Regions from separate parts of the Rhizobium aouanii genome, predicted to be linked through region 1. Evidence: predicted binding sites of a transcription regulator. Region 1 holds the regulator's gene; the other holds the start of a gene.
The links. Region 1 encodes LexA, which represses DNA repair genes until DNA is damaged. Its sites were predicted from a motif close to TGTTCNNNNTGTGTTCNG; they were not measured.
Positions count from the first base shown of each region.

Region 2: V8P77_RS20670 (2'-5' RNA ligase family protein) is a predicted target of LexA. The motif match lies at 1,881-1,898, and genes of this name have one in related genera.

Region 1 covers NZ_JBAMYD010000003.1:232,470-236,890, forward strand. Annotated here, with positions in the region: gene V8P77_RS06975 (ComEC/Rec2 family competence protein) at 1-1,993, shown strand, start outside; gene lexA (transcriptional repressor LexA) at 1,974-2,693, opposite strand; gene V8P77_RS06985 (VOC family protein) at 2,893-3,789, shown strand; gene kdsA (3-deoxy-8-phosphooctulonate synthase) at 3,786-4,421, shown strand, end outside.
Region 2 covers NZ_JBAMYD010000011.1:242,614-247,034, reverse strand. Annotated here, with positions in the region: gene V8P77_RS20685 (Atu4866 domain-containing protein) at 1-140, shown strand, start outside; gene V8P77_RS20680 (SDR family oxidoreductase) at 282-1,016, shown strand; gene V8P77_RS20675 (methylated-DNA--[protein]-cysteine S-methyltransferase) at 1,128-1,691, opposite strand; gene V8P77_RS20670 (2'-5' RNA ligase family protein) at 1,974-2,573, shown strand; gene V8P77_RS20665 (M14 family metallopeptidase) at 2,665-3,726, shown strand; gene V8P77_RS20660 (ArsC family reductase) at 3,885-4,235, shown strand; gene ybaK (Cys-tRNA(Pro) deacylase) at 4,267-4,421, shown strand, end outside.

The sequences.
Region 1 (4,421 bases):
TTCCGCCGTGACGACGACGGTGACCGGCCGCGTCGAGCGGCGCGAAGGCGACGGTCGCGGGCGGTGGCGCTACATTCTTGCCGTCACCGGCACTGAGGCGCCACAGGTGAAGCGGCGGCCGGAACGTATCACCGCGATCGCCCGCGGCGCGGACGCGGCCTTCGAGATCGGCGATCTCATCACCGGCAGGGCGCGGCTGACGCCGCCGGCGGGCCCAGCTCTTCCCGAGCTCAACGACTTCTCCTTCAGTGCCTATTTCGATGGCATCGGCGCCAACGGTTTCTTCTACGGTGCACCGACGAAGGTCGATGCGCAGGCAGCTCCCCAGGCTGCAAGATCGACGGCGGAAGCGCTGCTCGAAGGGCTCTACCGGTTGCGCAGCGGCATTGGCGACCGCATAAGGTCAATCCTGCCCGGCGACACCGGCGCTTTTGCCGCTGCTCTGGTGACGGACGAGCGGCGGGCCATTTCGGATGCGACGACGGAGGCGCTGCGCCAGTCCGGTCTGGCTCATATCATCGCCATCTCCGGTCTCAACATGGCGCTATCGGCCGGCATCTTCTTCGTCGGCTTCCGGATGCTGCTCAGCCTCTTTCCCGGCATCGTTGAGGCCTACCCGACGAAGAAGATCGCTGCCGCCGGCGCGCTCATCGCCGTCACCGCCTATTTCCTGATCTCGGGCTTTGCGGTCTCTGCCGAGCGCGCTTTCATCATGATGGCCATCATGTTGATTGCGGTCTTCTTCGACCGGCCGTCGATCAGCCTGCGCAATGTCGCTCTCTCCGCACTCGTCATCATCGTCATTTCGCCGTCCGAGGTTTTGGGTCCGAGCTTCCAGATGTCTTTTGCCGCGACATTGGCGCTGGTCTCGGGTTATCAGCTGTGGAAGGACCGGCGCGTCCGCGAAAACGCCTTCCTGAAGCTGCCGATCATCAGGCCTTTCGTTACGATTGCAGGCTTCTTCGGCGGCGTCTTCCTGACCTCGCTGATCGGCGGTTTTTCCACCGCGCTGTTTTCGATCGAGCATTTTCATCGCCTGACCGCCTACGGCCTGCCGGCAAACCTCGCGACAATGCCGATCATCTCCTTCATCGTCATGCCGGCCGGCCTGCTGGCGATGCTGCTCATGCCTTTCGGTCTGGATGTTTTGCCCTGGAAGGTCGTCGGATTCGGCCTCGATCTGGTGATCGCGGTGGCAAAGACGGTGTCCGGCTGGGATGGTAATATCGACGTCGGCCGCTTGCCAGCCTGGTATTTCGCTGTCGCAGTGGCAGGCTTTCTGCTGCTGACGCTGCTCCGCACCCGCTTGCGCCATGTCGGCACATCGATCATCGCGGTTTCAACGCTCATCCTGTTGCTTCTGCCGGTTCCCCGGCCGCCGGATCTGGTGATTTCGGAGGATGGCAGTCTCGTTGCAATCGTCGAGGCGGCGGCAATGGCTTCCAACCGTGAAAGACCGCCGGATTTCATCTTCGATCAGTGGCAGAGAGCGCTGGTCCTGCCGAGGCATGATCCGCCGAAGATGCTGGATGGTCCTGCTCTCCCAACGCAGGGAGAAGATCGCCGCGTCAGGCTTTCCCGCGATCAGCAGAACGAAGCAAGGACCGCGATGCGGTCGGCCGCAGCGGGCGGTGACGCAAACCGCTTTTCCTGCGTCAAGAAGGCCTGGTGCACATCAAGGCTTGGCAATGGTCAGGTGGTAACCGTCATCGACAACGCCGCCTACCTCGGCCCGGCATGCGACGCGGCCGATATCGTCGTGACGTCGGTCCGCTTTCGCTTCAACAGCTGCCGCTCAGGCGCGACGCTCTTCACCGGTGAAACGCTGCGCAGAACCGGTTCTATCGAGTTGCGCTTCACGGACGCTGGCCTCGAGGTCGCAACGGCATTCGATGCATTGTCGCGGCCATGGATGCGCCATCGCGCCTATGACTGGCGCAGCAATAGTTTTACCGAATCGGGCCTGGCCAATGTCAGTGATAGCGGCGAATGAGACCGACAAGTTTGCCCTGAACCTTGACACGGTCCGGCCCGAAGATCCGGGTCTCGTAAGCCGGATTGGCGGCCTCCAGTGCGATCGAGGCGCCCTTGCGGCGGAAGCGCTTGAGTGTCGCTTCTTCGTCGTCGACCAGAGCAACGACGATGTCGCCAGGACTTGCGGTGCTGCCGTTGCGGATTATCACGGTGTCGCCGTCGAAGATGCCGGCGTCGATCATCGAATCGCCCTTGACCTCGAGCGCATAATGTTCACCGGAGCCGAGCATGTCGGCCGGAACGACGATGTCGTGGGTATTGTTCTGGATCGCTGAAATCGGCACACCGGCAGCGATTCGGCCCATGACCGGCACGGAGACCGAGTTGCCGTTGTCGGCGACGGGCTTCGCGGGAGCAGGAGTGGCGACCGGCTGCGGTTTGCCGAGGCTGCCCTCGATGACGCTCGGCGAAAATCCGCGCCGGGGCTGAATGCTGGGGCTGTAGGCCTCCGGAAGCTTGATGACCTCGAGCGCGCGGGCGCGGTTCGGTAGGCGGCGAATGAAGCCTCGCTCCTCGAGCGCTGTAATCAAGCGATGAATCCCGGACTTGGAGGCGAGGTCCAGAGCATCTTTCATTTCGTCGAAAGATGGCGGAACGCCGGATTCCTTCATGCGCTCATGAATGAAAAGGAGAAGCTCCTGTTGTTTGCGCGTGAGCATCGACGTTGTGACCTCGTGATTGAAACAAATCCAGAACAGACACTATATGTTCCATATGTGTTCCGCAAGTAGCTAAATTTCCGTAAAACTTGGTGCCAACTCGTTGAGATTTTTATTTTCTTTCGCCGGATTGGGACACATCTCTTGCATTGAGGGGCGCGCCGTCGCACATCTCTTGCCGTTTGAGGGAGGGATAATCATGAGCGAGCATTCCGCCAAACCGCACCCGCTGGATCATGTCGTGCTGCCGGTCGTCAATATCGATCTGGCGCGCGAGAGGCTCGGCAAGCTCGGCTTCACCGTTGCCGCCGATGCGCGCCATCCCTTTGGAACGGAAAACGCCTGCGTCTTTTTTGCCGACAAGACCTATCTGGAGCCGCTCGGGATTGCGAGCGTCGAGGAGAGCGAGGCATCGGTGCGGCAAGGCAATGTCTTCACTGCCCGCAACCAGGCCTTCCGTTTCCGCTGTGGCGAGGAGGGGCTTTCGGGGCTGGCGTTCGGCAGCAAGGATGCCGGCATCGATCATCAGGATTTCGTCGGCGCCGGATCGAGCGCCGGCGAGATGCTGCAGTTCACCCGGCCGATGACGATGCCGGACGGTTCCGAGACGATTGCGGGCTTCAAGCTGGCTTTCGCCGGCGACCTGCGCGCGCCTGATCTCCTGCTTTTCACCGTCGAGCGCATCAATCCGCTACCGGCCGACCGGGCCGCGCTGGAGACGCATGCCAATGGTGTCACCGGCATAGTCGAGATCGCGCTTTGCGCACCTGATGCTGCCGCATTCGCTGCGTTCGTCAGCCTTGCCGTGGCGCAATCGGCAGTCGAGAAAACCGGTTTCGGCGTCACTATCGCGGCATCGAATGCGATAATCAGCCTGATGACGCCAGAAGGGCTGGAGGCCTATTTCGACATCGCCGGCTCATTCGCAGATCGCGGCCTGCGCGGCCGGGCAATCCTCTTTGCTGTCGCCGATCTTGCCGTGACAGAAGCGCATTTGGCTGCTAACGGGGTGACATACACGCGCAAGAACAATCGCATTCTGGTGAAGCCCGCGCCCGGGCAGGGCACGCTCTTCGCCTTCGAGGAAACACGATGAGCACTGATACGAATTCCGAGGTCAGGATTGGCGAAGGCCAAGGCCAGGTCACCTTTTCCAATACCGGCCGCCTGTCGCTGATTGCGGGGCCGTGCCAGATGGAGAGCCGCGACCACGCCTTCATGGTTGCCGGCATGCTGAAAGAGCTTTGCGCAAAGCTCGACATCGGCCTCGTCTACAAGAGCTCCTTCGACAAGGCTAACCGCACCTCGCTGTCGGCCGAGCGCGGTATCGGGATCGAAAAGGGTCTGGAGGTCTTTGCCGACCTCAAGAAGGAATTCGGTTTTCCCGTCCTGACCGACGTTCATACCGCCGAGCAATGCGCCGAGGTGGCAAGGGTCGTCGACGTCCTGCAGATTCCGGCCTTCCTCTGCCGCCAGACCGACCTTCTCATCGCCGCCGCCAAGACCGGCCGCGTCGTCAATGTCAAGAAGGGCCAGTTCCTCGCTCCCTGGGATATGAAGAACGTTCTGAAGAAGCTCAATGCCAGTGGCAATCCGAACGTGCTGCTGTGCGAGCGCGGCGCCTCATTCGGCTACAATACGCTGGTCTCCGACATGCGTTCGCTGCCGATCATGGCGGCGATGGGCGCGCCCGTTATTTTCGATGCAACCCATTCCGTGGCGCAGCCG
Region 2 (4,421 bases), on a different contig from region 1:
GGGAAAGCGCCTACAGCGGACGCTACGAAGTCACCGGAAGCCACATCGAATATTGGGATGACACGGGCTTCACGGCCGACGGCGATTTCGTCGACGGCAATACTCTCCATCATGGCGGCATGGTGCTTCGGCGCAGATGACGTGCCGCCCGAAAGGCAACGATGCGCTGCGCGCAAACTTCGACGCCTGGGCGGAGACATCGCTCAGCGCCGATTTTCCCACCTGACCACCAAAAACCCTCAGCCGCATCGCCAGGCGAGCGGCGTACAATGGAGCTTGAAATGTCTGATATCAAAGGAAAAGTCATTGCTATTACCGGCGCCAGCAGCGGCATCGGAGAGGCCGCGGCAAAGGTGCTGGCTGCCGCAGGCGCCCATATCGTGATCGGCGCCCGCCGCACCGAGCGCCTGGAGCAACTCGCCGGCGAAATCGCCGCAACGGGCGGGACGGTGCGCCTGCGACAGCTTGACGTCACCGATCGTTCCCAGGTGGAGGCCTTTGCAGGCTTTGCCCGCTCCGAATTCGGCCGGCTGGATGTCATCGTCAACAATGCCGGCGTCATGCCGCTGTCGCCGCTCGACGCCCTCAAGGTCGACGAATGGGACCGGATGATCGATGTCAATATCAAGGGCGTTCTCTACGGCATCGCGGCAGCGCTGCCTATCATGAAGGCGCAGGGATCCGGGCAGATCATCAACCTGTCTTCGATCGGCGGCCACAGCGTCTCGCCGACGGCCGCCGTCTATTGCGCGACGAAATTTGCGGTGCGGGCGATCTCGGACGGATTGCGGCAGGAGACCGATCGTATCCGGGTGACCGTCATCTCTCCAGGCACGACGACATCGGAACTGGCCGACACCATCACCGATCCAACCGCGCGCGATGCCATGAAGGCCTTCAGGGCGATCACGATCAGCCCCGAGGCCATCGCCAATTCGATCCTCTACGCCGTCAGCCAGCCTGATGACGTCGATGTCAGCGAGATCATCATCCGGCCGACAGCCAGCCCCTATTGATCCGCTGAGATTGCTGCCAAAGCAATTCCAGCAAAAGTGCAGAACGGTTTTTCCAGGCAAAGCGCGAAGCGATTTTGCCGGGAATTGCGGAAAACGAAAGACCTCCGCCGCCTAAAAACCCAGCGACTGCTGGGCAGGCGGCGGCGGGGCGAGGTTGACGCCTTCGAGCTCCAGCATGCGGGCCTTCGATGACGAACCGCCGGGCGCGGAGAAGCCGCCGATCTTGCCGCCGGCTGCAAGCACCCGGTGGCACGGAATGATCAGAGCCACCGGGTTCTTCGCCATCGCCTGGCCGACGTCGCGGGCGGCTTCCGGCCCGACGCCGAGCTCCTTGGCCAGCGCACCGTAGGTGGTGGTGCGGCCCCAGCCGACGCGCCTTGCCGCCGCATAAATATCCCGGAAGAAGGTATCCTGGCCGGCAAGATCGAGTTCGACGCCGGAAAAATCCGTCTCTTCGCCGTGAAAGTAGCGTCTCACGGCGGCGACCGTCTCCAGCACAGCAGGCGTCGGCGCGCCGGCTTCTGCATCCGGCAGGCGGCGCAGCAGGAGCCGTTCGGTGGCCTCTGCTGACTTGGTCGGCAGCTGGAAGCGGGTGATGCCGGCGTCGCTCCAGGCGATGCCGCAGAAACCGCCCGCGGTTTCGAAGATGAGATAGTGGTGCGTTGTCTCAGCCATGACACAGCCTCCGCGTTTTCGATAACCCTCAAAATCGTATGGGACGGCCGCTGTTTCAACCCGTTTCTTGCGCGCGCCGGACTTACAGCAGGTTTCGCGATGCGCCCCCCCACAGTCGGTCGAACCTTCCCTTCACCAAGCCCGGGGCGATGGTTTGGATGAGTTCGGCGCCGAACATATGGGAAATTATGTTCTCTTTCTGTTCTTGATATCCCGCTCATTCGGAGTATCCTGCGTCGCATTTTGGAAACGATGGGGTGGGTCGTGACGACCTGAAATTCTATGAACCAGATGCTCCTCGACTTCGGAGACGACCAAAATGGTCGCGGACGGCCGGGCAAAGATCACGACGTTGAACACCGACTTTTCTTCGCCCTCTGTCCTCCTGACGCCATCGAGCAGCAGGCGGCGTCGATCGCCCATGACTATCGTCGAGCCTTCTCTCTTTCCGGCGAGCCGCGGCTGACGACATTGCATGTGACGATCATCTGGGTCGGTGACTATGCGAGGCTGCCGGAGGATGTGGTCTTCGCGGCGCTACAAGCCGGTGCTACAGTCGAGAGTGCCCCGATCGCAATGAGCTTCGATCGGATCATGCGATTCCCGCAGGCCCGAGTGCTTGTGATTTGCGGCGAAGGCGGACGGAAACCGCTCACCCGACTGCGCGTCCAACTCGGCGTCAGCATGCACAATGCCGGATTTCCGCACAATATCGGCGGCAATTTCAAGCCGCACATGACACTGCTCTACGACCGCAAAGCCGTACCCACGGCGACCCTCGACACGCCGGTTTCATGGACGGCATCCGAATTCCTGCTCGTCCACAGTCTTCTCGGAAAAACCGAACATCGGATCATCGATCGCTGGCCGTTGCTCGGTTGAGGCAGGCTGATGCCCTTGGTCGCGGCTTGCGTTTGCCCAGCTTCTGCGCATAAAGCTCGTTCAGGTGTTGCACACGGGAAGCGAAATCAGCATGGACGTTTCAGAGATCATCATCCCTGGAGATACGCCGGGAACGGAGTGGCGGCTGCCGGTGCTGCGTTTTAAAGGCCACGATCCGAAGGCGCCGAAGATCTATATCCAGGCGGCACTGCATGCCGGCGAGCTGCCGGGAACGGTGCTGCTGCATTTCCTCTGCGAGCGGCTGCGGCAGGCGGAAGACCAAGGCGGGATCGCCGGCGACATCACCATCGTGCCGCAGGCCAATCCGATCGGTGCGGCGCAATCGCATTTCGGCGAGCTGCAGGGCCGTTTTGACCTGGGCTCACGCACCAATTTCAACCGGGATTTTCCGCTGATCTCGATTGTGGATCGCGCCGCGCTGATCGAAGATCTCGATGATTACCCGGCTACGGACAGGTTGAAGCGGCAGCTGCTGCATATGGCGCTTGGCGCCGATCTCGTGCTCGATCTGCATTGCGACGATGAATCCCTGCAATATGCCTATATCGACGAGGCCTTCTGGCCGGAAGCGGCCGATCTTGCCGCTGCACTCGAGATGGAGGCGGTGCTGCTTTCGGATGGCGAAAGCTCGGCCTTCGAGGAGGCCGTCGGCTTTGCATGGAAATATGAAGTGCCCGGCGAGCGCCGACCCCGGCTGCCCGGCAAACTCTCCGTCACCGTCGAGCTGCGCGGCAAACGCGACGTCGATCCGGTGCTGGCGAAAAAGGATGCGGACGGGCTCTGGTACTTCCTCGCGGCACGCGGGATCGTTGGCGATGGGAAGCCCGCGGCAACGGTATTTTCCGGTCCGGCCGTGCCGCTCGACAATGTCGAGATCATCCGCACGCCAGAAGGCGGAGCCGTGCTCTTTCATCGCGACATCGGCGAGTGGGTTGCCGAGGGCGCCCGCCTAGTGACGATCGTCACCCTGCCCGGGCAGCCGGGCGGCAGCATCGAGCTCACCGCGCCGCAGGACGGGCTGATCCTCACCCGAACCTCCGACCGGCTGGTGCGGCGGCGCGGCGACCTGATGAAGATCGCCTGCGACGAACCCAGTAAGGCTTCGCGCAAGGCCGGCACGTTGGAGAATTGAGCCGGGACGGCTTTGCCGGCGGCGATCGCGGCTGAAATGCCAATCAATCCGGAGCTGTCACAGTGCACGTCGATGCGCTCGTAGATAAAAGGTCGCACGGCGTTTGCGCCGGCCTTCGCGCATGTTATCTCGCGCCATCACAGGGAGATCGATCGGGCATGGCCGTCACCATCTATGGCATCAAGAATTGCGACACGATGAAGAAGGCCCGCAGCTGGCTGGAAGAACATAGCGTCGCCTATGAGTTTCACGATTACAAGGCGCTCGGTATCGACCGCGCCCATCTCGAAGCCTGGATCGACCAGGCCGGCCTCGATACCGTGCTCAACCGCGCCGGCACCACCTTCCGCAAACTGCCCGATGCCGAGCGCGAGAACCTCAACCGGGAGAAGGCGATCCAGCTGATGCTCGAGCAGCCGTCGATGATCAAGCGGCCAGTCCTGGAGGCGAAGGGGAAATTGCTGATCGGCTTCAAGCCGGAGATTTACGCTGGTGCATTCGGCGGCTGACAGGCGGCCCGCTGCGCTCACGAGGAAAGAGATGTCCAAGACCACGCGCGCGACACAGCTTCTTTCGCAAGCAGGCGTCGCCTTCACCGTTCATGCCTATGACTACGACCCCAACGCCGAGCGCGTCGGGCTGCAGGCGGCCGAAGCGCTCGGCGAGGCGCCGCATCGGGTGCTGAAGACGCTGAT